Linked DNA regions of Sporocytophaga myxococcoides DSM 11118. The protein of the gene in region 2 interacts with the protein of the main gene of each other region in a pairwise test. Links are inferred from orthologs where the notes say so. Each region holds a gene or a part of one and is shown on either strand. Other genes may lie near its edges.

What was found.
Region 1: the proteins of eno (region 2) and rpe interact in binary tests that used the Escherichia coli proteins (3 or more experiments, as listed by UniProt). The link is inferred for Sporocytophaga myxococcoides DSM 11118 from one-to-one orthologs.

What each region holds. Positions count from the first base shown.
Region 1 is NZ_KE384561.1:57,579-73,542, forward strand. What follows is about bases 10,976-13,899. They hold rpe (ribulose-phosphate 3-epimerase), read right to left. Parts: upstream 12,803-13,899; coding sequence 12,149-12,802; downstream 10,976-12,148. Other genes in these bases: K350_RS0124285 (TonB-dependent receptor), read right to left, coding at 10,976-12,117; K350_RS30245 (S8 family serine peptidase), read right to left, coding at 12,855-13,899. In the rest of the region: K350_RS0124220 (carotenoid oxygenase family protein), read left to right, coding at 129-1,550; K350_RS0124225 (cyclase family protein), read left to right, coding at 1,580-2,347; K350_RS0124230 (RidA family protein), read left to right, coding at 2,375-2,761; K350_RS0124235 (hypothetical protein), read left to right, coding at 2,834-3,256; K350_RS0124240 (VIT1/CCC1 transporter family protein), read right to left, coding at 3,550-4,272; K350_RS0124245 (SDR family NAD(P)-dependent oxidoreductase), read right to left, coding at 4,344-5,120; K350_RS0124250 (o-succinylbenzoate synthase), read right to left, coding at 5,139-6,209; K350_RS32640 (hypothetical protein), read left to right, coding at 6,365-6,523; K350_RS0124265 (Dph6-related ATP pyrophosphatase), read right to left, coding at 6,558-7,271; K350_RS0124270 (hypothetical protein), read right to left, coding at 7,277-7,600; K350_RS0124275 (COG3014 family protein), read right to left, coding at 7,647-9,041; K350_RS0124280 (penicillin-binding protein activator LpoB), read right to left, coding at 9,063-9,653; more of K350_RS0124285, read right to left, coding at 9,682-10,975; more of K350_RS30245, read right to left, coding at 13,900-14,489; K350_RS0124300 (hypothetical protein), read right to left, coding at 14,470-15,159; tRNA 2-thiouridine(34) synthase MnmA, read right to left, coding at 15,152-15,964. UniProt on the Escherichia coli protein: Catalyzes the reversible epimerization of D-ribulose 5-phosphate to D-xylulose 5-phosphate.
Region 2 is NZ_KE384560.1:616,315-632,319, forward strand. The notes cover bases 1-2,965. They hold eno (phosphopyruvate hydratase), read left to right. Parts: upstream 1-822; coding sequence 823-2,109; downstream 2,110-2,965. Other genes in these bases: carA (glutamine-hydrolyzing carbamoyl-phosphate synthase small subunit), read left to right, coding at 1-796; K350_RS33010 (hypothetical protein), read right to left, coding at 2,112-2,246; K350_RS0120915 (septum formation initiator family protein), read left to right, coding at 2,260-2,484; K350_RS29750 (penicillin-binding protein 1A), read left to right, coding at 2,532-2,965. Also shown: more of K350_RS29750, read left to right, coding at 2,966-4,823; K350_RS29755 (OmpA family protein), read left to right, coding at 4,998-7,418; K350_RS0120930 (hypothetical protein), read right to left, coding at 7,473-7,724; K350_RS0120940 (hypothetical protein), read left to right, coding at 8,169-8,417; K350_RS29760 (DUF4468 domain-containing protein), read right to left, coding at 8,457-9,005; K350_RS29765 (hypothetical protein), read left to right, coding at 9,373-9,678; diadenylate cyclase CdaA, read right to left, coding at 9,682-10,524; folP (dihydropteroate synthase), read right to left, coding at 10,527-11,375; K350_RS0120965 (DUF1599 domain-containing protein), read left to right, coding at 11,428-11,976; K350_RS0120970 (BT_3928 family protein), read left to right, coding at 11,990-13,096; K350_RS0120975 (ABC transporter permease), read left to right, coding at 13,101-14,153; K350_RS0120980 (shikimate kinase), read left to right, coding at 14,163-14,678; K350_RS0120985 (redoxin domain-containing protein), read right to left, coding at 14,668-15,561; K350_RS0120990 (OmpP1/FadL family transporter), read right to left, coding at 15,588-16,005. UniProt on the Escherichia coli protein: Catalyzes the reversible conversion of 2-phosphoglycerate (2-PG) into phosphoenolpyruvate (PEP). It is essential for the degradation of carbohydrates via glycolysis.

The DNA.
Region 1 (15,964 bases), on a different replicon or contig from region 2:
AGAATAAAGAATCCCGTTAAACCAATAAAGCTTAATTGTAAAAAAATGTTTATAAAAACAGGCTTACAGACGACCTGATTTTCATTAATAAAAATTGACTATAAAATCATATTTTTAAATAGAGCACTATGGATTCACTCATTTATAAAAGCGTTGAGAAGGAAACACCGAACAGTAATCTAACTGTAGAAGGACAAATACCTGAATGGCTTTCAGGTGACCTTATCAGAAACGGTCCAGCTAAATTTGAAGTTGGTGAGTATAAGCTGAACCACTGGTTTGACGGGTATTCAATGATTCATAAATTTTCAATTCAAGATGGAAAAGTATATTATAAAAGTAAGTTTCTTCAATCCAAAGACTATATAAAAAGTACCTCAGCCAATTATATAAAAAACAGAAGTTGGGGCACAGTTGCTGATCCTTGTGCATCTATATTCAATAAATTTTTCAGTGCTTTCACCAAACCCGAAGCATCCAATGCAAGTGTCAGCATTTTAAAAAATGGAAATAGAATAGCTGCTGTATCAGACTTCTCTTCAATGGTTGAATTTGATTTTAATACACTTGAAACTAAAGGAGATATTAAATTTTCTGATCAGTTCGGAAACGATTATATGTTTAGTGCCGCACATAGTTGTTACGATCCTGAAACCAAAGAAATCTTTAACTGCTTAGGAAAGCCGGGCCCCAAAGGGAATTTCTCATTTGTAAAAATTTCAGAATCTACATTTGAAAGAAAACCTTTCGGATCCTTGTCTGCTCCTAAGCATACTTATTTTCACAGTTATGCATTAACTAAAAATTATTTTATATTCATTGAACAACCTCTTGAGCTCAACATCTGGCAATTGATGTTCAGCAGATTCCTTAATAGGCCTTATGAAGCCTGCTATCATTGGAAACCAGAACATGGAACAAAATTCCATCTTGTAAGTCGTTTGAACGGAAAAGTTAAAACCTTCAAATCTGCTCCCTTCTTTTTCTTCCATACTGTAAATGCTTTTGAAGAAGATAATGAAGTATTAATTGATTTGTGTCTGTACAAAGATCCTTCTGTAATTAAAGATCTTTATTTAGATAAGCTCAAACAAAACGGATTAAAAAAAGAAAGTATGAGTTTACTATACAGGACAAAAATAAACTTAGAAACTAAAACCGTTGACCTTATCCAACTTTCTGATGTTTCTTTGGACCTGCCTTCTTTCAATATGACAAGAGCGTGCAAATCTTATAATTATGTCTATGGACTTGGTTTAAGGGAAACTCAAGACATCGAAGTGAACAACCAGCTAGTAAAGGTAGATGTCCGTTCAGGAGATTTAAAGGTTTGGTATCACAAAGGCATGTATCCTTCTGAACCTTTGTTTGTAGGAGCTCCAGGAGGTTTATTAGAAGATGATGGTATAATTTTATCTGTGGTGCTTGATATCCAAAAGCAATCTTCTTTTCTTTTGCTATTAAATGCAAGTGATTTTACTGAAATTGCAAGAGCATATTCTCCAGTGTATTTGCCCATAGGCCTGCATGGAATGTTTTATCAAAAGTAAAAAGTATACCCCTTAATTTTAACCATAAAATGTTACGCATAGTAGATCTCTCCAAAACCATTGAATACAACAAAAAGGACCCTTGGTTTATGAGGATAAAAATTAAAAATAAACCTCATAATAAAAGTAAGTTTCTTATCCGTTTTTTTGTTGGCCTTCCTGCCCGATTATTCCCTTCAAAGTTTAGAGGATGGGCAGATGATAAAATCATTGGAATGGGCGTACATTCAACCACTCATATTGATGCGCCATGGCACTATTCAGAAATGGTGAATGGAAAAAAGGCAAAGACCATCGATGAAATTCCTTTAGAATGGCTTTATGGTGAAGGAATTGTTATAGATATGAGTCACAAAGCAGACTTTGATATTATAACAGTCGATGACATTCAAGCAGACCTTATGAAGTCTGGGGCAGAAATATCTCCTGGTAAAATAGTTCTTATCAAAACCGGTCGTTCAAATATTCAGGGAGAAGACTATGTAAATAAAGGGACAGGTATGAGTAAAGAAGCCACCGAATGGCTTATTGAAAGAGGAATAAAAGTGATGGGAATAGATCAGTGGGGCTTTGATCTTCCTCTAAGATATATGGCAGCCAAAGCCAAAGAAACCTCTGATCCTGAACTCTTCTGGCAGGCCCATCTTGTAGGACAAAAATATGAATATCTGCATATGGAACAGTTGGTAAATTTAGAGGCACTTCCTCCTTCAGGATTTAAAGTTGCTGTCTTTCCCTTAAAGATAAAGGGTGCTTCAGCTGCTCCAGCAAGGGTTGTTGCTATTTTTGATAATTAATGCACAATTTTTATAAAGAATTAACTAATGAAAAGAGAAATTTTAAAATCCGGAACACCATGGGAAGACATTGTAGGATATTCCAGGGCTATAAAAATAGGTAATGTGATAGAAGTTGCAGGTACGACCGCAATGGATGGAGACCAAGTATTTGGCAAAGGAAATGCTTATGAGCAAGCTTATTTTATTTTTTCAAAAATTGAAAAATGCCTCACTCATTTCGGAAGTAGTATGAAAGATGTGGTAAGAACAAAGATGTATGTTACGGATATAAGTCAATGGGAAGAAATAGGAAAAGCACATGGTCAGTTTTTTATTGGAATAAATCCAGTTGCTACAATGGTAGAAGTAAACCGCCTCATATCTCCTGATCTTCTGGTAGAAATAGAAGTTACTGCAATTGTCCCTAATTAAGACTTATATTTTTTGGTTGATGTCTAAACAAAATTTAAAGCAGTTGGCTTTTTATTTTATTAAGAACATGCTATGAGCAGTAATGAAGGATTTGTAAGAAAGGTAGAAGCAGCAGCAGCAATAATAAGTATTTTTGTCACTTTTTGGGCGCTCAGGGAATTTTTTCAGAATAAAGAATCCCTAAATCCTGCTGGCCATTATTATGGTTCATTTGCGTCCAATAACCTAAATAGTACTTTTGAATTATTTATTAATATCAACCATTCTGGTAAAGTTGAAGGTAGAATTTTAAGAAAAGGGAAAAAGCCTTTCCGAGGCAAAATAAAAGGATCAACCAACAGTAGAGGTATTACCTTTTCCTCCTATAATCCATCTGACAGGAGTACCATTCTCTGGAATGGGGTAATTTCAAGAGGAAAAATCAATGGATTATATCAGGAGGTTTCTCATTCAAATGAAAATATCAGGCTAATCTGGAATGCAGACAGACGTTAGTTTTTTTCTTTGATGAGACGCATGTATGGAGTCTCAAACCTTTTTAAGAAAAACGATGGAAATTATCCAGAAAATAATAGCTATCCTTTATTCTATCTTGATAAATTAAAATGCAATACCCGTAGATAAAGAGCCTCCATGCTTGACATCTCTACAGAAATCAAAATCTAATGTTTAAAATAATTTTTCATTCCTTTAAAGACCAATATTCTAAAGAAAAATGACTTTCATTCACCTAAAAATAATTATTTAGCGTTATCAAATCTGCTTGAGGATTTACACTTTCTTGATTTTTATTTAAAAACTGTTTCAAGAACAGCCCCAACATAATATGAAAGTAAGGCGGCAATGCCTCCAAGAAAAAGAGTTTCTAAAATCCCTACTAATTTATTCTTATCTGTAACGATACTCTTTAAACTTCCTACAATTGCAAGAGCTATACCGGTAAGAACACAGCTTACCAGAAATAAATTATTCGGTTCCAGTATATCCAGAATAGCAAATACGTAAGCGAGCAAAGGAATCAGCCCAATGGTGACAAAAGATATAAAGGTCATACCGGCAGTTTTAAAAGGAGTTCTTTCGTCTTTAGACATTTCAAGCTCTTCCTTCATCATAGTATCCACCCATACATCTTTATTGGAAATAATGACTTCAACTACCTTATCTAACAACTCCCCCTTGAATCCCTTCTTCTCATAAATCTCCCTTACCTCTTCGATTTCTTTTTCCCTCATATTTTCAATTTCCCAATATTCAACAGCTTTATTTTTCTCATAAGTGTCCTGCTCCGCCTTAGTTGAAAAGAAGTTCCCCACAGACATTGAAAAACCGTCAGCAATGAGATTGGCAAAGCCAAGTATAATCACCACCGAAATTGATAAATTTGCACCTGTAGCCCCCGCGACAACAGCAAATGTGGTAATTGCACCATCAATACCTCCATAAACGAATTCGGAAATATAATCTTTATTAAAAAATAAAATGTTCCCGCCTGAGTGTAGCTTATCTTCCATAATTTCAATATAAAAAAAAATTCATTTCCATAAAGTGAAAATGAATTTTAAAACAAACCAACCACTAATATTTAATTTTTTGGAGCAAAAAGCCTGTTAAGGGTTCTTACTATAAACTTGTTTGGAAAAATCTTACTGAAATAGGCTCCAAACATATTACTTGTTCCCGGAATAATTTCAGAATCATGCTCCAGCATGCCCTCCACCGCTATTTCAGCTACTTCTTCCGGAGACATTTTTACTTCACTGGAATCTACTGGCAGATTTTTCAATCCTGCTTCTTCAAAAAAATCAGTTGCAGTAGGACCAGGACAAAGACAGCTGACAGATATGTTAAAAGGCTTTAATTCCTCGCGTAGTGCCAGAGTATATGAATGCAGAAAAGACTGAGTTGCTGCATATACACTCATGAATGGTATTGGCTGATAACATGCAGTACTTGCTACATTCATAATATAGCCGCCTTCTGCTTTTAGCATTGGAATAAAGTTATAAATCAGCGATACAGAAGCACATTGATTTAACCTTATCAGATTGAGCTGATCTTCCAGTGATAATGAAGAAAATTTTCCATACAAACCTGCTCCTGCATTATTGATGAGCATATTTACATTTATACCTTCCTTTACACACCAATCATAGAGTTTCTCAGAAACACCACTTTCTGTCAGATCTGCAGGATAAACTTTTACATCAATTTTTTTGGTAGCTTTTAGTCTTGCTGCTATTTCCCAAAGCTTATTTTCGGATCTTGAAACAAGAACCATATTAAAATTTTTAGCCGCACAGTATTCTGCCATTGCCAGGCCAATACCTCTGCTTGCTCCGGTAATTAATGTATACCTCATATCATCCTGCTATTGCCATTAAAACAAGGGATTAAAATTCCAATTTTGAGAAGGATCGTAGTACAGAGATCCTGATTGAATAACAAGAGGAGAATCAATATTGTTATGATAAAGCTTTCCAGTGCCCAATCCTTGCGGCATTGGTGAGTTCAGGGTATATGCAAACTGAGCAACGGCGTTGAGACCGACATTGGACTCCAAAGCAGAAGTTAGCCACCAGCCAGACAGGGAATCATCTGCTGCTTTAATCCATTCTTTGCATTGCTGAAATCCCCCGAGAAGTGTAGGCTTGAGTATGATGTATTGAGGTTTGATCTTTTGCAGTAATTCAATTTTAGTATCTTCTGTGTGTACACCTATGAGTTCTTCGTCTAGTGCGACAGGTATGATGTTTAACTTACAAAGATGCTTCATCAATTCAATCTGGCCAGCCTTCACAGGTTGTTCAATAGAATGAATTGTAAATGCTGAGAGTTGTTTTAACTTGTTTTCAGCGTCCTTATCAGTAAACGCTCCATTTGCATCTACTCGGATCTCAATCTGTTCGGGAGAAAATTTGGTTCTTATTTTTTCAAGCAGGCTGCATTCCTTATTAAAATCTATTGCACCTACCTTAATCTTAATACAGTTAAATCCTTGCTCCAGCTTTTCCCATAACTGTTTTTCCATAAAATTAAAATCACCCATCCAGATCAGGCCATTGATAGGTATACCCCTTATACCTGAAGTAAAGTCACTTTCGAAAAGTTTTCTTTTTCCTCCATGCTGCAAATCCAGTAAAGCAGTTTCTAGGGCAAAACGAATGGAAGGCCACTCTTGTAGGTATTGATAAATTTCCTCACATTCATCTATAGAATTCTTATTTGAAATAAGTTTGCAGATTTCATCCAGCTTTTCATCCAGATCAAGCCTGTCATCAACACTAAGACCTTTCAATGGTGCGCATTCTCCTATCCCAAACTTTGAAGAATCCTTTTCTGAGGATATTATCAGATATCGTACATTATGTGTGGTAAGCACTCCCCGTGAAGTCCCTGCTTCAAACTTAAAATCCAGGGTGTATTTTTTCCAAAAACAATTCAAGCCCATTTTTAATTATATTACTAATTGTATTTTACCGATATTATTTGACTATTAAGTCTTTAGTGGCATGATTCTCTAAGTTTTTTTCTATTAAAAATTGCAAAAAGTCTATTTTTTTTATTAAATTGTCAATTATTTGGGAAATAATAAATCTATTAATCATGAAAAAACTTCACGTTATATTTATTTTAGCCTTGGTTCTTGTTACCGCTAACATGGCTGAATCATTTGCTTTTACACCCAAAAAACCGGGAAAGCATAAAAGCGCGAAAAAATCTAAGAAGAAAAAATCCGGATATTACTTTAATTTCCAGCATTAAGATATAATGAAGGAATAAAAAGTGTTAAATCTTTTTATTCCTTCAATTTTATATCGGCAAACCAATATCCTACTTCTTCTTCCTCTATTTTGCCTTCTGTTTCTTTTTTTACTTTGTAAAATTTTACTACTTTTTCTGTACAGGCTATTTCCAGTTCACTCCTAAATATCGGTCCGGCATAAACAAATGTATGAAACTCTCCATTTTCCCCGCAAGGATCAGTGCCTGGTGACATATTTCCAACAATTTCCTCAGTAAGAGTTTCCCCTACAATATTTTCATTTATATTTTTGCAGCTCCCTGAGCATATCATTGTTTTAAAGCCTAATTTCAAAAAGTCAGAGAGCAATTCAGTTGTATCCTCCTTCCATAAAGGGAACACCGCTTTCATCTCTACTTTTTTCAGTTTTTCCTCCCTGTATCGTTTTAGATCCTCTAAAAAAATATCTCCAAAAATAATATGAGAAACATCTTTTTCTTTCCAGAATAACATTGCTTCCTCCATTTGCTTTTCATATTCTTCATTAGTGCAAACTTCAGGTATATAAACCTTATACAATGGAATTCCGATTTGCTTTGCCTGAAGGTCCATCAGCTCTTCTCTCACCCCATGCATAGAAACTCTTGAGAAGGCAGAATTGATAGTTGTGAGCAAGGCCAATATCTCGAATTCGCCTGATGATAAAGCCCTATATAAAGCAAAAGCGGAGTCTTTACCTCCACTCCAGCAAAAAACTGCTTTTTGCATTTTTTTTATTTTTTTGATTTTACCTTATTATCGCTTCCCGGAATCACAGTGGAGAAAGACCGACTTTGAACTTTATTTTTTCCGGCCTGATGTTTATAGTTCTGATCTCCCGAGACGTCTTCACTTGATTCAATGATAATTTTATTATTCTTAATTGTATCTTGTGTACCAAGCTGCTGTTTATAGTTGAAAGAACCATTTGCTTTTGACTCTTTAATTAAGATACGGTTCTCTCTTTTATGAGGAGCTTTCTGAGCCTTGGCAGACAATCCTAGACTTAAAATTAAAATTACAAAGGGAACAATGCTCTTCTGCATTACAACCAACATAAGAAATCAAATATATTGAATAAAGAGGGAAAATTACTCAGAGTTATTAATAATACAAAGGCACTGTCACTGCTTCAAGCGAACTGAAGGTTTGAAAATTGGTATTATTCTTTTTTATCTCTACTGAAATCTCTTGTTTATTTTCAGTTTGCCTTCCCTTTGGTGTAAAGGTAATGGTTTGCTTTCCTTCGGGAAGTTTAAGCCTTGCATAATAAATGCTGTGTGGCAAAGTTTGCCAGTTCCTGGTATCTGCCTGTTCTGATATGGCGTTAACAATACTGAAAGCCGCTCCCAGATCACCGTTTTGTTGTCTTATTTTATATTCAGCTGCTTTCTTTAGTCCAAGACGAAGCAAAGATTTTCCTAACTCCAAAAGCATTCGATCTTTTAGAGACTTGAAAGCAATTGCATTGATATCTTCGGCTAGTTGTAAAGGTACTTCCTTTCCTCCTCCGGATAAACTTGCACTTTCATAAACCAAAGGCCTCTCTACATACCTAGGAAATGCAACTCTTATAAATTCAAGTTTGCTTAAACCGCTGGACTGATAATCATCATTGTTAATGACAAACGGAAAGTTTAAGCCCAATTCAGGATTAACAAACGTAACAACTCCTCCCTCTCCTCTGACTATACTAAAGTTGATACTCCACTCTTCTTTAACAGGCCCAAGACCATCATGCCAAATGAAGACAAGGTCGCCTTCATCTTTGCCTGACGAAGGCTGAAATTTCATTCCAAGATCTTTTTCAAACCTGACAAGTTCTTCATTAAAACCACTGAGGTAAGCAGTTCTCAAGAGATCATGTTTAAGCTGTTCAGGAGGGCTAAGATTGAACATCTTCTGATAATCGGTCTGATATACCTCCAAAGCATTTCGATAAGCTATAAAGGCGTTATTATAATCTTTATTGGCATCGTAAACGATTCCCATTAAAAGATGAATGAATGCATCTCTTTTATATTTATTATCCGATTTGTATTTATCGCTGAGTTGATTTAATCGGATATCCATTCTTTTGCATTCTACCAGCGCTTCTTCAGGCTGTCCCAGCTTCAGATAGTTCAATGCCATGTAGTAATGCATCATTAAGAGTTCAAATTCCTCTCCGTAGTATTCGACCATTTTAGGATTGGTCAGAAAGGATACTCCTTCATTCAGCAAGTTTCTGTGGTGATTATCGGCAATCCTGTAGGCCTCTTCAAAGTGGTCGTTGCTTCCAACGTAGTTGCCTTGCATGGAAGCCACAACCCCTCTGTTTAAATAATAAATAAGCTTGTTTTTTCCCTTGGCACCCTTTTTATCTTTAGCTAATACTTCCTCTGCTTCCTTGAGCTGCCCCTGAACAAAGTAAGTATTGAACTTAATATTTCTCTGATAATAGGAAACGCAGGAAAAACACAAGCCTGCAAAAATCAAACAAATTATAACTCGTCCCATCCCCCACCGGTACTTAGCAATTTAATTAACTATGTATTTTTTAATTTTCTTGTCTCCGATCCAAACAAGCTCATTGGTTTCAAGGTCAGCCAGTTCAAGATTGATCTGATAAAACACTACTTTTCTCTTGCCTTCAGAGTCTACAATAGAATTAATCGTACCGAATACCATATAATCTGCGCCAAGCTCTCTTCCCCATTTCTTCTGAGTTTCAGGAGATGCAAATTGTTGCTGATCCGCTCTTTCCTCTCTTAGCTTTTCTCTGAATTCTGCATTTTGGACCACTCTTATAGTACCTGTATTGATACATTCCCTTTCAAGGTCTTTAATGAAAGTAAGAGCATCAATATGTTCATGGCTTTTATTACTGATTACCCCCACTATAATTGTTGGCTTTTTATTATTTCTTGTCATGAAGTCATTTCTCCACGGTCTGTTAATCATATCTTTAGCCATTTCTTCCGCTACGAGCCTTGAATCTACGTCATTCCAGCGGCCACTCAGATCTATCTGTTGATCAGGACTTACCCTTGTAACCGTCTTCTTAGTACATGAACCAGCAAGGACTAAAACTGTAAGAAGGCTGAAAATAACTTTAAAGGAAATTCTCATTGTATGCATTGTTTTATTCTTGTATTGTTTAAAATTTCGCTATCAGGCGGACATTCAAAAACCTTGCCGATAAAGTATTCGGGACAGCAAATTGATGATTTTGAAAATCACTAACCCAGTAATAACTGATTGTATTGTTTACACCAAACAGATTCAGGACTTCAAAGCTCAACCAAAGTGATTCAAAGAGAGACTTTTTCAATACTTCTTTATCCTGCATAGTTAATAATTTTGAAAAACCTATGTCTACTCTTCTGTATGACGGAGTGGTTGCAGAGGCTCTTAAGTTTTTATTTTCAGGAGGACCGAAAGGTAATCCGGAGCCATACACAAGATTTAAATACATTTTTATTGTAGGGTTATTAGGCAGGTGGTCTTGAAAGAATATCGCAGCCGTGACCCTCTGATCTGTAGGCCTTCTGATATACCCGCGATTGTCTCCCTGAACATCTTCCATTGTCTTTAATAAACTGAGGCTGAACCAGGACTGTTCTCCTCTCACAAATTCTCCGCTGACTCTGAAATCTATTCCTGCGGCATACGCATTGGCAAGATTCTGACCGTAATATCTGAGCCTGACATTATCAACATCATAAGGCACAACGTTTGTCAGGTATTTATAATAAATCTCTGATATAAATTTAAACTCTCTTCCCCATGACATGAACTTTAGATCACTACCTGCAATAAAATGATAGGAAGTCTGGGCTTTAAGATTAATATTAACCTCTCCATCAAAATTCCTAAGTTCTCTGTAGAATGGAGGCTGTTGATATACACCAGCTGCAGCTCTCAGCATCAGGTTGGGTCTTGAGGCTGGGATCCAACCATACTGAAGACGAGGACTTGCAAGCAATTGTTTATTTAAAGACCAGTAATTTAACCTAACTCCATAAGTTAAAATATGAGTAGAGTCTGGAGTGTAGGTGTTCTGAATATAACCCTGATTTCTCCATGAATTCAAATCAACTGAAGTGTTTACATATCTTGTTAATGTTACATAAGAAGCAGAATCAATAAAAGAATATTCACTTAACCGGTCATCAATAATCTCTTTAGTAAGTGTATATCCATATTCAACCTTATTCTTTGAATTCAGATTATAATAACCTCGATGAGTAAAGTTAAAAATTGAAGCTTTCAGGTTATTCCTTCCATGCTCAAAGCTAGTTCCGATTCCCCTTATAATAAGTGGTGCGTTAAGTGTAGGAAAGACACCAGAGCTAGGATCTATTTCCATTTCATATAATTTATAACCTGCCTCCACATCAAACCCCTCGCTTTCTATTGTTCTGACACCGGAGGCTATAAATTCCGTTTTAAATCGTTTACTAAACCGATGTGTGAAAACAAGTCCGCTTTGAAAAGTCTCATACTCCATGATTTCCTTGCCGTCAAAATCAACAGTCAAATTCATCACTTGATAAAGCGTTCCAAATTGCACTTTGCTCTTAGAAGGAAACACTTGATATTTATTTTTGGAATAGCTTAATAAAAGTCCCAACGTAGTCCGTTTTCCATACTCTGCAGCCTTACTTTTCTTAGTTAAATCAAGAGAAATATAAGATTGGATGTCATAAAACTTTGGTTTGTATTGACCTTTTACTGGGAGCGTTTTAAGAAGGTATTGCGATGATTTCTGTCTTGCACCAATAGAAATTGATAACCTCTTATTAAATGCTGAATTTTCTAGATATAAAGCATTATTTAACAAACCTGCTGTAATAGTTCCCCTAAGGTTTTTAGGCTCCCTGTATTTTACCGCCAACATTGAAGACAGTTTATCTCCATACTTTGGCTGCCATCCTCCGGCAGAGAATTCAATGTCAGCAACCATATCTGGATTGATAAAACTTAATCCTTCCTGCTGACCACTCCTTACAAGAAAGGGTCTGTAAATTTCTATACCATTAACATAGACCAGATTTTCCTCAAAATTACCTCCGCGCACGCCATACTGAGAAGTAAGTTCACTATTAGAAACAACGCCTAAACCCACAGTGGATAGGATTTTATTAAAATCACCAAAGGCAGATGGAAGGTATTTCGGAATTTTAGGATCTATTTTAATTGTACTAACTTGTCCTCCAGACCCCTCCTTAAATTTACCCTTGACCTCAATTTGCCTGAGCATTTGAACATCGGGCTTTAATTGAAAAGTGATTGTAGCAGTATTTCTTTCTGAAGGATTTATCTGTTTTACAAAATTTTCATAACCAAGAAATGATATGACGATTGTATGAAGAGAGTCACTGGATAAATTGAATGAAAATCGCCCTTCTGAATCAGAATGAATATGAGATAAAGTATTCCATTGCTGGTCGTACAATACTATATCAGCATTAGAAACAACTCTTCCCTGTTCATTTACAACTTGCCCTGAAACCACCTCTTTGACCTGACCAAAAGCCATCAAAGAGGATATAAGCAGAAAAAAAATAAAATAAAAAATCCTTTTACCCATCTCAGTTTTAAACGACGGTTTCAGGAAAATATTATTCTAAAGATTTAAGGGATGCTATTGTAGCCTGAGGATCCTTAGAGTTAAATACAAAGTTTCCTGCAACCAATACATTAGCACCAAGATCCAGCAATTGCTTTGCATTTTTATCAGAAACACCACCATCTATTTCTATCAGGAAATTGGCTTTAGCTTCTTCTCTCATCTTATCCAGCTGTTTGATTTTTTCATAGGTTCTGGTAATGAACTGTTGCCCTCCAAATCCGGGATTTACAGACATTACACAAACCAGATCAATATCATTCAGAACGTTTTCCAAAACATTTACAGGAGTGTGAGGATTAATAGCCACACCAGCTTTACATCCTGCAGCATGAATCTGCTGAATAACTCTGTGAAGATGAGTGCAGGCTTCTGCATGAACACTGATATATGCCGCTCCGGCATCTTTAAAAGCTTCTATATATTTCTCTGGTTGTACAATCATTAAATGCACATCCAGAGGTTTCTTAGCATGCTTATTAATAGCCGCGCAAACCGGCAAACCAAAAGATATATTAGGAACAAAAACACCATCCATGATATCAACATGGAACCAGTCTGCCTGGCTTTCATTAATCATGGTAACATCTCTTTGCAGGTTTGCAAAATCAGCAGAAAGTACTGAAGGGGCTATAATCGGTTTCATATGACACAAATATAAATAAAATGAAAGGATGTTAACTTAAAGAAAAACGTATTTATTGAAGGATAATTCTTATTACCTGATGACCACTCTGACTATTAAGAACTAGGAAATATACACCTCTCTGAATGTCACCGGGAAATCTTATCTGATTTATCTTTTCTGCCTTGAAAAAAGTTTCTGCAAATATTTTTTTCCCTGTTAAGTCAAACAATTCAGCCTGGACATCATTGCTGACTAATTCATTTGCAATAATGAGTTTTACATCTCCCGGAACAGTAACAGGATTTGGAAAAAGCCCGGCAATCAATGTATCTGCGCTTGAAAAGGCAATTGCTTTTTCAAAATTAGGAATACCAAATCCATATTGAAAATCAGGGCTTTCTGCTTTTGAGGCAGTTTTTTTCAAAGCATCTGTAATTTCTTTATTGGAAAGTTCCGGTCTGGCCTGCCAAAGACAAGCCACGAGTCCAGCCACTAGAGGACACGAAAATGATGTACCATTGGTGTTTGAAAATGAATTATCGGGATTGCCAGCATATACCCCGGCCCCCATGGCAGTTAAATCTGGTTTAATTCTGCCATCAGCAGAAGGCCCAACAGAACTGAATGCAGCATATTTTTCTGCTGAATTTACAGCACCTATAGTAAGAACAGAAGGTCCATCAGCTGGCGCTGTTACATATTTCCATGATTTATTTCCTTCATTGCCTGCACTATTTACTATGATCATTCCCTTTGAAAAAGCTGTCTCCGCCGCCTTTGTCACTACTGTAGTTTTTCCATCAAGATCAGTATAAGTATGATCCTGTTCCGGAAAATCAAAAGTATTATATCCTAAAGAACTTGATATGATATCAACACCTGCGCTGTCTGAGTATTCCGCTGCCATTAGCCAGTTATATTCCTCCAGTATTGTTTCTGAAAAGTCATTTTCAGTTCTCAATAACAAAAAAGAAGCATCATAAGCAGGCCCTACAATCTTTCCCTCTTCAAAACCCGCAAGCACAGATAATACATTCACACCATGATTCCCATCATCATAAACATTCTCTTCTCCTGAAACAAAATCATATGTGCCTATAACTTTTCCATTTTGAAATAAATGATTGAAAAATGTAAGTGTATTGGCATTTAAAAAACCATTATCCAATACTGCGATAAGTTTACCCGTTCCTGAATATCCTAAAGCATGAATAGCAGGAACTCCAATCATAGCGTTTTGAGTCAGAGAAGGACCATAATCAATAGAAGAAGGTGAGGTTGATTGTCGATGAATAGTAGATGAAACAGAAGAAAGGCTCAATGGATTAGAAGCTGCTTCTGCTGGTTGAAGATACTTTACTGATTTTACAAATTTCTTTTTACTGAGTTCTTCTGAAACCTGTTGCGACGTTTCTGCAATCACACCATTTTGCCATCTTGAAGATCCTTTGATTGTAATACCCAATTTATTCAATGAATCCAGGTAATTTTTATTAACAGGTAAATCTTCTTCCTGAATCTGAATATCTTGAACCTTTCTCCTAGCGATCGCTTTCGCAGAAAGAAACTCTTCAGGAGCATTTAGAGAATAATCGGAAGCAGACTTATCAGTAAATGTAACAAAGTATAGATTAGTCTGAGCAAGACCTTGAAATGATAAAAAAATAAAGAAGCAGAAAATGGCTTTACTCTTTGCCGTAAGCATATATTTTCTGAACAAAGGTTTCTCCTGTCTTTATAACATATTTCCCTATAGCAGAAGGAGACTGGTCATATTCATAAATCCTTTTTTCTTTATAAATAAGGCCAACATGTTTTGCGTAATATTCGACTTTGTACTTCTTTTCAATCAGGTTTTGATTATCAGCCTGGATAATCTTTACAGAATTGGGGAAATAAATTGTATCAACATAAAAAGTACGTTTGAGGTCCTTTACTTTATAGAACTCTTGTCCAAGTGTGTTTTCAGCATTCCCATCCCAGGTTTTATCATTTTCCAAAGGAAAAGTCATCTTTATAAACCTGATATTATTTTCCATTCTTGTAACATTATTCTTACTGTTAAACTCACTCCATACTGAATCCGGTTGAGCAGGCCAAGGTTCGGTGAGGCTCTTTTTGGTATACCTTTCAACTCTGTACTTTACTTCATCGCCAGCTCTGAATGTATCACCAATAATTTCCTTGAGATAATAAAATGAATGAGTCGAATCACTTACCCCATATGTTTTTTTATCTACAGAATATAGAACATACATTCCCTTTTCAATTGGGAAATACTGATAGTCGGATACATCAGGATCCTGTTCACTAGAGCATCCGGTAATTAAAAAAGATGCAACAAAAAAGAAAATTAAAGGGAAAAATCTATTCATTGTTTTGTCTAAAACTTGATGTTATCCATCCCCCACCTACCACGTCATTACCTTCGTAAAAAACCGCTGCCTGTCCTGGTGCAATTGCAGTTACTCCCTGATGGAAAAGTACCTTCATTTCATCACCGAACTGTTCAATAAGCGCAGGAGTGCCTCCATCGTTATATCTGACTTTTGTCACCGTTTCTAATTTTCTGCCAATTAGATCAGGATATTTAAGCATGTTTAGCTTCTTCACCATCATTCCGTCTTTAGCCAACTTTTCTAAAGATGATAGCACGACACGGTTTTTATCTTTCTGAATTTCTGAAACAAATACTGGATAGCCCAATGCTATTCCTAAGCCTTTTCTCTGACCAATTGTATAAAAAGGATATCCCTCATGTTTTCCTACTATTGTGCCATCTTCCAGCACAAACTCCCCTCCTCTAACTGAATCTTCCAAGCCAGGAATTCTTCTTTTCAGGAAGCCTCTGTAATCGTTATCCGGAACAAAGCAGATTTCGTAAGATTCGGATTTATTTACCAGATCTACAAACCCTCTTTCCTGAGCAAAAGCTCTGATTTCAGTCTTTCTTAAGTGACCCAGCGGAAATCTTGTTCTGCTCAGACTTTCCTGAGAAATTCCCCACAAAGCATAAGACTGGTCTTTATTTTCATCAAGGCCTTTAGATATCACATATCTTTCATTTTCCTTTCTGATATTAGCATAATGACCAGTTGCAATAAATTCGCATCCTAGTTTATCAGCACGTCTTAACAGAGCATCCCATTTGATATGTGTATTGCACAACACACAAGGATT
Region 2 (16,005 bases):
TCAGGAGTATTTTGAAAAACAGAATATTGTGGGTATCAGTGAGATTGATACCAGAGAATTGGTAAGACACATTAGAAGTAAAGGTGGAATGAATGCAATTATATCCTCCGAAATACTTGATGCAAATAAATTATTAGAGGAAGTGAAAAATATTCCTTCTATGAATGGCTTGGAATTATCAAGTATTGTAAGTACTCAAAATCCATATTTTGCAGGTAATGAAAACGCTTCTTTAAAAGTGGCAGTGCTTGACTTAGGGATTAAGAGAAGTATTTTGAATAATTTCACAAGTAGAGATGTATTTTGTAAAGTATTCCCTGCAACTACTCCTTTTGAAGAAATGCAGGAATGGGGACCTGATGGTTATTTTATTTCTAATGGCCCTGGCGATCCAGCTGCCACTAAGTACGCAATTGAAACCGTTAAGAAGATTTTGAATTTAGACTTACCATTATTTGGTATTTGTCTTGGGCATCAGATTTTGGCAGAGGCCAATGGAATTCCAACCTATAAAATGCATCATGGTCACAGAGGATTAAATCATCCGGTTAAGAATCTGTTGACAGGGAAAAGTGAAATTACTTCACAAAATCACGGATTTAGTGTAGATGCAGATGCTGTTAAAAGCAGTGCAACAGTTGAGGTTACTCATATTAACCTTAATGATAACACTGTCGAAGGGATTAGGATTAAAGATAAGAAAGCGTTTTCAGTTCAGTATCATCCTGAGTCATCTCCGGGACCACATGATTCCCATTATTTATTTGACGAATTTATTTCATTACTTAGAAAATAAATTTTTAATTAAATTTTTAACAAAAAATGAGCTTAATAGAACAAATCGTTGCCCGTCAGATATTTGACTCAAGAGGTAACCCTACTGTAGAAGTAGATGTAATTACAGAAAATGGGTTTCTTGGACGTGCTGCCGTTCCTTCAGGAGCTTCAACAGGAAGTCATGAAGCTGTAGAATTGAGAGATGGTGATAAATCAAAATACATGGGCAAAGGAGTCTTGAAGGCTGTTGCAAATGTAAATGATAAGATTGCTGCAGAATTAGTTGGTGCTTCAGTTTTTGAGCAAAAACTAATTGATCAGATAATGATCGAAATGGATGGAACTCCGAACAAAGCAAAGTTAGGTGCTAATGCAATACTTGGTGTTTCTCTTGCTGTAGCTAAAGCTGCTGCTCAGGAAGCAAGCATGCCACTTTATAGGTACGTTGGTGGTGTAAACGCAGTAACTTTACCAGTTCCAATGATGAACATCTTGAATGGTGGTAGTCATGCTGACAATTCAATTGATTTTCAGGAGTTCATGATTGTTCCTTCTGGAGCGGCTTCATTCTCTGAGGCAATGAGAATGGGATCTGAAATTTTTCACAACCTTGCAAAGGTGTTGAAATCTAAAAAAATGTCAACAAACGTAGGGGACGAAGGCGGTTTTGCTCCAAATATTCCTTCAAATGAAGAGGCTCTAAAGATCATTCTTCAGGCTATTGAGACTGCTGGTTATAGACCAGGAGAAGATGTGTTTATTGCTTTAGATGCTGCAGCTTCTGAATTTTATGATGCAGAAACCAAAATGTATCATTTCAAAAAGTCTACAGGAGATAAATTATCATCTTCTGATATGGCTAATTTCTGGAATGACTGGGTTAATAAATATCCAATCGTTTCTATTGAAGATGGTATGGCTGAAGATGACTGGGCTGGCTGGAAGCAATTAACTGACCTTGCTGGTAAGAAAACACAGTTAGTAGGTGATGACCTTTTTGTAACAAATGTGAAACGTTTACAAGAAGGTATAGATAAAGGTGTAGCTAATTCAATTCTTATTAAAGTAAACCAAATTGGGTCACTTTCTGAAACTATTGATGCTGTAACTTTAGCTAAGAGAAACGCTTATTCTAGCATCATGTCACACAGATCTGGAGAAACTGAAGATAATACTATTGCGGATTTAGCTGTAGCATTGAATACTGGTCAAATTAAAACCGGTTCATCTTCTCGTTCTGATCGTATGGCAAAATACAATCAACTTCTTAGAATTGAAGAAGAGCTTGGAGAGATTGCCTATTATCCAGGAAAAAACTTCAGAAAAATTTAATATTAGAAAGTCCCTTTTAAAAGGGACTTTTTTTTTACCCTCTCATTTTCTATTTTTAGCAAAATATCTCCTGCAAAGATCATGTTATCAAAACTTCCGCCATTCACAAAAAACTTCTTTTTTATTTCAAGTATCATTTTTTTAATATGGATGATATTTTTTGATTCAAATGATTTTATTAATCAATTCAGAGCTAGTAGAAAGATTAAAGATTTGGAAAGTCAGAAAACCTTTTATGAAGAGAAGATAGAGGAAGTGAAGAAAGAACGGGAAGCATTTTTAAATAATCCTAAAGAATTGGAAAGGTTTGCTCGTGAAAATTATTTAATGAAAAAGAAGAACGAGGACGTTTTTATCATCGTAGATGAAGAGTAAATTTCAACCAATAACAGTCATTAAGATTAGAAGTTAGCTGCGGGGTCATGGAGAATAACAGGAAGTTCAATTTTCAACAGATAGCCAAATACGTTTGGATTATAGCTGGTGGAATGCTTTATTATATTATTGGATTTGTAATACTGTTACAAATTAATTTTTTGTGGTTATTTGGGCAAATGCCTGGTGTTGAGGATCTTGAAAATCCGTCTTCAGATCAAGCTTCTGAAATTTATTCAGCAGATAATATTTTACTAGGAAAATACTTCAGAGAGAACAGGAGTCCGGTTGATTTAACTCAAATTTCGCCTAATGTTATCAATGCGCTGATATCAACGGAAGATGTCAGATTCTATGAACATTCTGGAATAGATGCGAAAGGATTTTTTGCAATATTCTGGTATATGGTTAAGGGGGATCAGCGAGGGTCAAGTACATTGAGTCAACAGTTGGCCAAAAATCTTTTTAAAACAAGGAATGATGAATTTCAGGGGATACTGGGATATGTACCGATAGTTAATGTACTGTTGTATAAAGCTAAAGAGTGGATGTTAGCAATAAAATTAGAGCGGAATTATACGAAGGAAGAAATTATTAACATGTATCTGAATACTGTTGATTTCGGAAGCAATGCCTTTGGAATTAAAGTCGCTGCAAGGACATTTTTCAATACCTCACCAGATAGCCTTACAATAGAACAATCTGCCACTTTGGTAGGAGCATTAAAAGCAACCACTCTTTATAATCCTGTGTACAGACCTGAAAATTCCTTGGAGAGGAGGAATGTTGTGCTTGATTTGATGGTTCAGAATACTGTTCTTAATCCAAAGGATTATGACTCCATTAGGAAAATTCCACTTAAGGTGGATTTCAAAGTAGAAAATTCCACAGATGGTATAGCTACTTATTTTAGAGGAGTTTTAAATAAATATTTATTAAAGTGGTGTAAAGAGAATGGAAAAGACTTGTATGGAGATGGATTAAAAATATATACTACTCTTGATTCAAGAATGCAGAAACATGCCGAAGATGCAGTTGCTGAGCATATGACAGTTGTTCAAAAGAAATTTTTTGACCATTGGAAAGGGCAAAATCCATGGAGGTACGAAAACAAGAAAGAAATAACCAATTTTATTGAGGATGCTTCCAAAAAGACATTGACTTATAAAATGTTAGTAAAGAAATTTGGTGAAGGTCATGATTCAATAAATATTGTGATGAATACGCCTGTAAAGATGACCGTATTCAGTTGGGAAGGGGAGAAGGATACATTAATGAGCCCTATAGATTCCTTAAAGTACTACAAGCATTTTCTTCATTCCGGCTTTATGTCAATGGATCCATCAAGTGGAGAGATTAAAGCGTGGGTTGGAGGAATTAATTATAAGTATTTTAAATATGACCATGTAAAACAGGGAAAAAGGCAAGCCGGTAGTTCATTTAAACCTTTTGTATATGCTGCTGCTATTGAAAAGGGATACACTCCTTGTTATCTCTTACCTGATGCCCCAATTACCTTTAGATATGAAGAAAATGGTGAAATGAAAACCTGGTCACCCAAAAACGCTGATTGGGTGTTTACCGGTGACAGCATGACTTTGAGACAGGCTATAGGTCGGTCTATTAATTCTGTAGCGGCACAGGTACTTAAATTAATTGGTATTGATGCAGTTATTAATGAAGCTAAAAAATTGGGAATAACAAGTAAGCTTGAACCTGTACCATCTATATGTCTAGGTTCCAGTGACGTTAGCGTCTATGAAATGGTGGGTGCATACAGTGCCTTTGTAAATAGTGGAGTCTGGGTAGAGCCATATTTTATTTCAAGAATAGAAGACCGTAATGGAAATATTCTTCATGAAGTAATTCCCAAAACGCGTGATGCACTGTCTGAAGATGTTGCTTATGTTATGGTACACATGCTGAAAGGTGGAGTTGAAGAAAGAGGAGGAACCTCCCAGGCTTTATTTAAATACAATATTTTCAGAGGAAATGAGGTTGGGGGAAAAACAGGAACAACCTCCAATCACTCTGATGGATGGTATATGGGTATTACTAAAAATCTGGTTTCAGGTGTATGGGTAGGAGGAGAAGATAGAAGCATTCACTTTAGAACTTCTCAATTGGGAGAAGGATCAAAAATTGCATTGCCAATTTTCGGTCTTTATATGGAAAAAGTTTATGCGGATGATAGTTTGAATATCCCTAAAGGCTATTTCAAGCGACCTAAAAAATTGTCAATAAACATCAATTGCCCTCCTAGACCGGAACCGGCATTAGCAGATAGTATAGTATCCGATTCTTTAATGGAAGTTGAAGATCCTGAGGAATTCTATTAAATTTTGTAATAATATTTAATTTTTTATTTTAATAGTACAATTCTTTGAGCTGGATTTCCTTTTTTAATTCTTCAAAGTGAGTTAATTTCGCTATTGATTGGAAGATTTTGTCCATTTTTGATGGCCTTTAAATTTATATCTACCAATTAAAAATTTTTAACGATTAATCTTACTATGAAAAGGAACATCTACAGTCTGATCTGTATTATTGTGTTTTTCGCATCTTTTACAAAAGCGAATGCTCAAAGTCGTGCAGTGAAAAAACTAGAGCAAGAGGCAATTAGTTACTACCAGACGGAGCAATTCCAAAAAGCTTTGGTATTGTACGAAAGATTGGACAGTTTAAAATCCGGAGATGCCGAAATTCCATTCCGAATAGGAGTTTGCATGTTTAATCTTCAGCATAGAAGGGAGTCGTTACCTTATTTCAAGAAAGCTCAAAGCCAAGGTTATTCATTTTTAGATTTAAATTATTATTTGGGAAGAATTTCTCATTTAAATCATCAGTTTGACGAAGCTATAAATTTTTACAAAACTTATCAGACAGCTTTAAGTGATACACTTACTGCGAAAACTAAGATTAAAGATAGACTTCCGGTAGAAGAATATATTGAAATGTGTCAAATCGGTAAGGAGCTTGTAAAAGACACTTTGTCTCTGATAGTTAAAAATATGGGACCAGGAATTAATAGTTCTTATCCGGATATAGTTCCATTGACATCAGCTGATGGTTCTACTCTTGTATTCACTTCGAGAAGAGCTAGCACTACAGGTGGGAAAATTGATCTTCAGGATAATCATTATTATGAAGATATTTATATAAGCAATAAAGATTCGTTAGGTAGGTGGAAGACCCCAAAAGATCTTGTATCACTAAATACAGAATTGCATGATGCCTGTATTGGAATATCACCAGACGGACATAAATTATTTCTTTACAGATCCCATATAGGTAAAGTCAGAAGTGGTAGTATAATGGTGAGTATTCTTGAAGGAAATCATTGGTCTGAGCCAATACTTTTAGACGAGAGTTTTAACAATATTACCTGGGAGCCAGGTGCAACTATTGCAATTGCTGCTGATGAAAAAACAATTTTCTTCAGCAGTAACCAACTTGGAGGGTTTGGCGGTAGCGACATTTATGGTGTAAGAGTAGATCCTACAGGTAAATGGGGACAACCGTATAATCTTGGAAGGAAAATTAACTCTGAGTATGATGAAAAACCAACATTTTTAAGCATTGATAATAAAACACTCTTTTTCTCATCAAATGGACATAAATCAATGGGTGGGTTTGATATTCTTACCTCTGTTTATGATGATGTAAATAAAGAGTGGTCAACACCTGAAAATGCTGGCTACCCAATAAATACAGCGGACGATGAAGAAAATTTTATCTGGTCTGCAGACGGAACCAAAGGATATTTCTCTTCATCGAGACCTGATAGTTATGGTGAATCTGATATTTATGTCATCAATAGACCTCATCCTACCTCTAATCTTACTTTGGTAAAAGGAACAGTGTTAGATAAAGAAACAGGGAAACCAGTTTCTGCAACTATATCTGTTGTTAATAATATTACTCAGGAGAAAATAGGATTTTATAATTCGAACTCACTTACTGGACAATATACTCTTGCTCTTCCTCACGGAACTAACTATGGAATAGCGGTAGAGGCAAATGGATATATGTTCCATTCTGAAAATATTAATATTGATACTAAAAATCCGTTTTTTGAGGCTACCAAAAACGTAAGGTTGGAATCACTCAAAGCTGGAAATTCTATAGTACTAAACAACATGTTCTTTGACTTTAATAAATCAGAGCTGAAAAAAGAGTCGAAGTCAGAATTAGAAAGATTAGTCACTTTCTTAAAAGAACACCCTGAGTTGAAAATAGAATTATCAGGACATACCGATAATGTCGGAAAGGCAAAGTATAATAAAAAGCTGTCTGATAAAAGGGCAACTGCAGTGTTAAAGTATCTTGCTGCAAAAGGAATCGGTAAAAAAAGAATGGTTGCTAAAGGCTATGGTTCTAATATGCCTGTAAGCACCAATGAAAATGAAAGGGGACGTCAGTTGAATAGAAGAACTGAAATGAAGATTCTTGATAATAATATGGTTGTTTTAAATCGATATCAAGATATCCAAATAAGTTATGCAGTTCAGAACCAGGCGCCAGAAAACAAGCCATCTGCAACAGAGGTGAAGCCTGCTGAAGTTCAATCTAAAAATTCTCCAGCAGTAGGTAGTGTTTTGAAACCCAAAGTTCATTTTACGTACAACTCCTACCAGGCGCTCACTGAATATTCTACCCAAAAAGTAATGGAAGTAGTGAAGCTGATGAAAGAATATCCTAAAATGAAAATTAAGATTCGTGCTTATGCTGATCCTATTGGGAGTGCTACCTACAATCAGCAACTATCTGAAAAAAGAGCTCAGACAATCCTCAATTTTATGGTTAAAGAGGGTATTGAAAAGGATAGGCTTACAATTGAAAGTTTAGGAGAGAAAAAGGGCGTCGTGCAAAGTAATGATAAAAAAGAAAACCTGGTAAACAGGAGGGTTGAGTTCATTGTAATCGGAGAGTAGATTTAGTTCTCTAAAAAAAGAGGCTGATTTGAAATATCATCAGCCTCTTTTTTTTTACCAATTTTTATCTTTCGTAACGTACGAAGGATTAAAGCTAAAGCAAACACCTGCGTAATAATCTTCCCGCAGAGAATTAAACAGATGTACGAAGATTGTCTCACCTAATTCAAGGATTTCGCACAATTGTCCTTTATAATTAACAACGATATCAGACAATTCTCTCTTCTTATCTTTCTCCATAGTCACCCTTTTCTCTATAAACAATGCCATAGAAAAGAAGGTGTCATTTTTTCCTTTTCGTCTCAAACTTAGGATTAAAGGCAAAGCAAATTCCGTAAATCAGATGTTCACGAAGACAATTAAATTTTATTTCTACTGTTTCCCCTTCAAAGGCGATCATTTCACATAATTCTCCTTTATTATTTATGCATAGTTTTGAGAACAATCTTTCAGACAAATAATCTCTATCATAATAGTGGTGCATAATGCCCTCCTCCGTTTCCTTTTTTAAAAAATAACTCAATATTCTACAAGAAAGTTATAAAGGCCTGTATAGTTGTCCTTTAGCTGATTGTGCTTAAGAGGATTATTTCCTTTTTATTTTTATCCGAAATAATTTCCTTGTAAGCCATTTTATTTTCTATTAGAGGGAAAATTTGGGGAAATAATAATTGATGGCAAATTGTTCTAAAAAAACTTTCGTGATTTTCTGAAGTTCTTTTTGGAAGGAGAAATGAAGGGATGAGAATTATGAAAAATAATATAGTTATTGGATTACTGATTGCTCTTTCATTAGGCTTGGGAGGAGCAACTCAATCTTTTGCATTTTTAAAAGAAGATGTGAGTGAGGTTTACCCATTAAAAGGTCCCAAAAAAATGAAGAAGAAGAATCTTTTTAAAAGAAAGAAAAGATATAAAAATAACACTGTTGTAAAAATTAAAAGGAGTGGGAAAGGTCCTAATAAAGGCAGAAGAAACTACTCAAATAATTTTAGATAAGAGCAAATGGGGTAATTCCCCATTTACTCTTAATGATTATTACCAATCTTCTGATTTCTTTTCTACAGCTGCAGGAGCTCCTGCAAGTTCTTGTTTAAGGCTATTGACTGTTGCCTGAGCGGATTCTGCCGATTTAGTTTTTATAGTACTCCAACCTGCAGGAACTAAAGTATATTTTCCACACTGTGGTGTTTCATTTTCAAGTTTACCGCCATTCCCTTTCGGAGATTCGTGTACAAAGTCTACCAGCTCATATTTATACTTACCGTCTTTCACAGATATAGAAAAGAGATAGTTGACTGTACCTGAATGGTTCATGCCTCTCATTGGACTAGGATATTGAACTCCAAAATGTCCTTTAGCAACAAATTTGCCTTCTGCCTTAGAATCAGTTACTTGCTTAAAGCCGTTTGCAAGTGCCCAATTTTTAGCCTTAAGATATAGATCATCTTTTTTTGCTCCATCTACCTGGACTACCTCTGTATAAGTTATTTTTTTAGTTTCAGCATCTATTGGAAGCTGATTCTGAGCTATCAAATTGCTGATCATCAGCAATGAAAGAACAAATGAGAATACGACTTTTTTCATCTTAGAACCTGTTTGTGGATTTAACAAAGATAAATTTTAATAATTTAAATAAAAAGAGATAGATGGTTTGGTGAGCTAATAATTTAGTTCCTGTTGTTTTTGTTTTGTTTTTTATTGAAATAATTATATATTTTAAACAAAAACGAATTAAACTTGTAAATACTTGTAAACTAACCAAGGATAAAAATGAAAGAAACTAAAATTACCTACTCATTTTTCCTCTCGCTAATTTCGTTTGTTGCTCTATTTGTCTTTATTGTTGGCCTTTCGATTTTACTTCGAGTGCTTTCTTTTGGAAGGTATAAATTCAATTATCCATTAAAGTATTTGAAAAAATATATTGAAGCCCAGCAGAACGTTAATGTGTTTGAGGGTTTTTAATTTATATGAGAAATCTATCGTTTCTTTCTTGTACTTTTGTCAAATGACTTGGGAGGAATATTGTATTAGTAAAAAAATTGATTCAAAGGCATTTAAGGAAAATGATCCTTTAAAATGGCAAGAATTAAAAAATATCTTTGAGCAAGTTCATCCGAATAGCTTTACAGAACAAAAGAAGTTTTTAATTAATGATATTCGGAGGCGTTTTTTACTTCAGGAAGTGCCGGAAAAAAAAACTGAAGAAACTACTATTAAAAAGGTAGCACTGCCCTTTATGAAAAAGAAGGAATAGTTATTAATTTTCTATTTCCTCTTTTTCTCCTTCTTTTATTTTTTCTTCATCCTCAAATAGATAGTAGTGAAGCTTTTGTTTCAATTCTGATTTGGAAAGATTGGTATGTATTTTACCATTTATCGCCAAAGATATTTGACCGGTTTCTTCAGAAACAATTAAAACAATACTATCTGTAACTTCTGTAAGACCAATTGCAGCTCTATGTCTAAGGCCTAAATGAGCGGGTAAATCAGTGTTCTCGCTTACCGGAAGAATACATCTGGCAGCCTTTATTCGATTATTGGCAATAATGACTGCTCCATCATGAAGAGGACTATTTTTTTGGAATATAGCTATTAATAACCTTTTGGAAATCAGGGCATCCATTAGATCTCCAGATTCTGCATAAAATTTCAGTTCTGAACTTTTGGCGAATACGATTAAAGCACCAGTATTAGTTCCTCCGAGTATTTTAGCGCTTTCAATTACCGGATTCAAGTTGAGACCATCGGAATTGGGTTGAGAACTCTTTTTCCACAGAAGTCCCTTCAAGAATGATTTATTAAATGCAGTGGTTTTGCCTATAATGATTAAAAACTTTCTGATTTCTTGCTGAAATAAGATTAATGCTGCAATGACACCCACTCCAATAAACTGACCTAATATGGCAGTTAACAATTCCATTTTGGCAGCTTTTACTACAAGATAAATAAGATATATAGAGAGAAAACCAAGAAAGATTTTTACTGCTATACTTCCCTTTAATAATTTGTATAACTGATAAAGCAAAAAACTAACGAGCAGGATATCAAGTATATCAATCCAGCTTATTTCTAAAAATCCTATTTTATATAATAATGTCAATTCTATATTTTTTGTAATAGAGATATAATTTGTTGAGCCTCTCGGACATCATGAACTCTGATTATACTAATATTTTTTGAGAGGCCAATAGCATTAACAATAGTAGTGCCGTTTAAAGCTTCTTCCTGAGAAACATTTAAAGTTTTGTATATGAAGGATTTCCTGGAAACTCCTAAAAGGACAGGTAGATTTAAGGCACTGAAGATATCTAACTGTCTAATCAAATGAAAGTTTTGTAAACTATTTTTAGAAAAGCCTATTCCCGGATCTATAATTATATCCCAGACACCCAATTCATTCAAACGATTTAATTTCTCCTGGAAATATTGCAGCATATCTCCAATCAAGTTGTCGTATTGGTTAAGTTTTGACATTGTTGCAGGAGAACCTTTCATGTGCATTAAAATATATGGGAGTTTTAGCTCTGCTATGGTTTCAAACATTTTCTCATCTAATTCGCCTCCAGAGATGTCATTGATTATTTCCGCTCCGTCAGCTGCTGCGATTCTCGCAACTTCTGATCTGAATGTATCCACAGAAACAATGCTTTCAGGGAACTCCTTTTTTATGATTTTTAATGCCCTTGATACGCGGGCAGTTTCTTCTTCAACGGGTATATTTTCTGCTCCAGGCCTGGATGAGTAACCACCAATATCAATAATATCAGCTCCATTTTCCAGCATTGATGCGGCTCTTCTGACTATATCATCAGGCGTAAGGTATTTTCCTCCGTCATAAAATGAATCAGGGGTTACATTTAAGATCCCCATTATCAGTGGACGGATAGATAAATCAATTAATTTCCCTCTGACCAGCAGTGTTTTTTTTGTCTCAAAAATTCTATGTTTCAAATTCTAGTATTGTAAATTTGACCTAAACAAAACTACTAAATAGAAATTAAAATTGGCAAACAGGACAGAAAATGAGTACAGACAGGTAATAAAGAAGTGTAAAGACTTGTTTATCAAAAAAACGCAGGATTATGGAACAGCATGGAGAATTTTGCGTTTGCCTTCAATAACTGATCAAATATTTATCAAAGCTCAAAGAATTAGATCAATTCAGGATAAAGGAACTCAGAAAGTAGCTGAAGACATCAATTCGGAATTTATTGGAATTATAAATTATTGCCTTATCGCAATGATGCAACTAGGACTTAAGGATACTGATCCAATGGAACTACCTGCAGAAAAAGTAGCTGAATTGTACGATAAATATTCTGAAGAAACCCTTGAGCTTCTTACTAATAAAAATCATGATTATGGGGAAGCATGGAGAGATATGCGAGTAAGTTCAATTACAGATATTATTCTTATGAAGTTGTTGAGGGTCAAGCAGATAGAGGATAATAGCGGTAGGACCCTGGTTTCAGAAGGGGTAAATGCCAATTATCAGGATATGCTTAATTATAGTGTGTTTTCTTTAATTAAATCCAACTTTATAGATGGGTAAAATCATTAATACAATGAGCAGAATTCTTGTTGGCTGCTTGTTTATTTTTTCAGGTTTGGTAAAACTGAACGATCCGTATGGAACTGCTTTTAAGCTTGAGGAGTACTTTCACGTATTTAGCGCAGATTTTGGATCTTTTTTTGAAATTTTTATTCCGTATTCTCTTTTCTTGTCTATCGCAATAGTCGGATTGGAAGTAATTCTGGGCATAGCTGTTTTGCTTAATTACAGAATGAAGCAGACAACCTGGATTCTTTTGCTTCTAATACTGTTTTTTACATTTTTAACATTTTATTCCTTTTATTTTGATAAGGTTAAAGAGTGTGGCTGCTTCGGAACCTTGATCGTTTTAACTCCTAAGCAGTCGTTTTTCAAAGATCTTATTCTTTTATTTTTTATACTGATAATATTTTTCCTGGGAAGAAATCAAGTTTCAGTTTTAAATTCTTTCAAAGGAGATTTATTAATGCTTATAGTTTCGTTTGTGACTTTTTATATTGGATATCATGCAGCCAATCATTTACCATATTTTGATCTTCTGAATTTTAAGATAGGAAACAATATACCTCAATTAATGAAAGCGGAAGAGGCTCCGAAGTACAAATTTATTCTATCAAAAGGAGGTAAGGAATTTGAGTTTTTGCAGGAAAACTATCCTAGTGATACCTCGTATAAGTTTGTCAGGTATGAACTTTTGAATAAAGACACAACCAAACTTGTTCCCAAAATTATCGGATTTAATGTGGACAGTGACGAAGGGGATAAAACAAATGAAATCCTGAAAGGCAAAAGATTGCTTATTACAATACCTGATGTGGAGAGGGCTTTTAAGAATTGTGAAGGTAGTTGTGTGGAGAAATTAAAGACATTGATTGCTCAATCTGAAAAAATGGGATTTTCACCGGTCATTTTAACTGAAACAGGTTCAGCAGATGCTATGGAGGCATTCAGACATGAATTACAGCTTCCGGTACCATATTATTTCATGGACGATGTCATTTTGAAAATGATGGTGAGGTCAAACCCTGGAATAATGGTATTAAAAGATGGAACTGTGATAGGGAAGTGGCACTATAATGACATTCCTAATAGTGATGATTTAAAAATGCTGCAGAAGTAGATAAATGATAAAATTTATATCAACTAGGTTTTTATATGGCTTACTGGTACTGTTCGGTGCTTTGATAGTTGTATTTTTTCTTTTTAACGTATTGCCAGGTGATCCTGTAGCTATGATGGCAGGTCAGAGAACGGATGTTTCTACCAGAGAAGCAATTACAAGAGAGCTTGGCCTTGACCAGCCACTTCCTGTTCAGTTGGGCTATTATTTGAATGACCTTTCTCCTGTTTCTATTCACAAGAATACTGAGGCGAATGAGAAAAATTATGAGTATAAAAAACTTTTTACAGTTAATGATAAAGTAGTTGTGGTTAAATACCCATATCTGCGCAGATCATTTCAAACCAATAAAAAAGTTAGTGAAATTATTTTCGAAAACCTCGAAGGGACCTTCTGGCTTGCGTTTGCTGCAATGTTATTCGCTACAGTTTTCGGAATACTATTTGGAATGATGGCTTCTGTAAAACCCAACAGCCTTCTTGATCATTCGACAATATCTCTTTCCGTTTTGGGAATTTCAGCACCACCGTTTGTAATGGGGGCTTTAATTGCAATGGTTTTTGGATATTATCTTTCTGATTACACAGGTTTAAATACATCTGGCCAGTTATGGGAGGATGATCTGACTGGAAGAAAACTGGTATTGAAAAATCTTATTTTACCTGCATTTACTTTAGGACTTAGACCATTAGCTATTATTATTCAGCTTACAAGAAGCAGTATGCTGGATGTATTATCTCAAGATTATATAAGAACCGCCAGGGCAAAAGGACTAAGATATTATAAAATAATACTTAAGCATGCATTGAAAAATGCTTTGAATCCGGTTATTACTGCGGTTTCCGGATGGTTGGCTTCTTTAATGGCTGGTGCATTCTTTATAGAATACATATTTAACTGGAAGGGAATAGGATCCGTTACCATTGATGCAGTTTATAAGCTAGATTTTCCAGTTGTAATGGGTACAACATTGTTTGTAGCACTTGTTTTCATAGTTATCAATATTTGTGTAGATATTTTATATGCAGCCATTGACCCAAGAGTGAGATTGCATTAATTTTACTGCATGAAGCTTTTTTTAATTGGACTTCCCGGTTCGGGGAAATCTACCCTTGGCGTTAAGCTTGCGGAACTACTTAATTTTGAATTTTTAGATACGGATGAATTAATCGTCAAAACAGAAGGAATGACGATCAATAAAATATTTCATCAGTTCGGAGAAGACCATTTTAGAAAACTAGAAGAAGCAACCCTTAAGCAGCTTATTAATCTCGATAATATTGTCATTTCAACTGGAGGAGGCTTGCCATGTTTTTATGATAATATGAATTTAATATTATCCATAGGCTTCAGTATATATCTAAACGTCTCTCCGGAAATAATTACTGAAAGATTGTATGCAGTAAACGATCAGAGCAGACCAATGGTAAAGGGCAAAAATAGAGAAGATATGTTGACATTTTTGATTCAAAAGTGTGCAGAGAGAACAGGTTTTTATCAAAAAGCGAACTTAGAAATAAGCGAAGTAACTTCACCTGAAGAAGTAGTAAAATTATTAAAAGAAAAGAAAGTTATTTTTTGAAGAAAGTATTAACAGTACCTTCCAGGCTGAGATAATAATTGCCTGGAGTCAGATCCTGGACCATAATATATACACCAGAACCTTTTTTAATCAGTTTACCTCTTTGATTGTATATCTCGAAATTAGCGTTTTTGGATAAAGTGATTTTGTCGTCTACCCTTTGCGGATAAAAAGTAACAAGTGACTGATCGCTTACTTTTTTGAGGAAGCGAGATGATTTATCTTCATATCTGACAACATACTCAGAGGCTGCCAAACCGGTAATATCAACTTCTTCACTTTTGCCTTTCAGTAAGATATTTCCTTTTAAATCTTCAATTTGATATTTAGCCTTTGTAGTGAAAAAAAGTTTGCCAGCTGCAGTCTGAGGATAAAACTGAACTTGTTCGTTGAATAAAAAATTAAGTTTTTTGTCGAGATCGTATTCGTCAAGATCAGTTCCAATGACAATGCCCTTTTCATCTATTAAAAATGTAGCGGGAATTCCTGAAACTTCGTAAAGTTCAGCTACTTCATTTTCCCAACCTTTTAAATCACTTCCATGGTTGGGCCATGTGAGTTGATCTTTTTTTATAGCATTAAGCCATGCTTCTCTTTTTGTATCAAGAGAAACGCTGAAAATTTCAAATCCTTTATCCTGGTATTTCTGATAAATAGCAACTACTTCTGGATTGGCTTCGCGGCAGGGCATACACCAAGATGCCCAAAAGTCAAGCAATACGACTTTGCCAGAAAGATCTGACAGACGAATTGTTTTTCCGTTAGGATCTTCAATTTCAAAATCGGGTGCTTTTTGTCCTACTTTGGGTTGGGCGGAAGAAAAACAGAAAGATGAAGAGAAAATTGCCAATAAAACGATTGCTTTAAGCCATTTGCTCTTCATCTTGATATTTATTTTATATTATAAAATTAAAAGCTAGTGCCTATTGTAATTACAAGACTAGTATTTCTGTTGTTGACGATTGCCATCGGCTCTTTGCCACTGTTTAAGTGATAAGAGTAATAATTACTTTTGTAAAATGTATTGACAAAAGCAATATCAGCATAAAAGCCCTCAGATTTCAAACCAGCACCGAAGGTAAAGGTATTAATGGTTCTATCAAGATCATCGACAACACCATGTCTATATGGATCACCTAATCTTGCATATCCGGCTCTTAACCTGTAGTCACCGAGTCTGGCTTCTGCGCCAAGGTTAAAATTAAATGTAGTTTTGTAAAGGTTCTTTATTACATCATTATCCGCATCCAGTTCTGCAGGGTCTGTTCCTTTTAATCTTGCTCCGCTATAGCCTACAACTTCAACATCTCCGGAAATAAATCCAGCT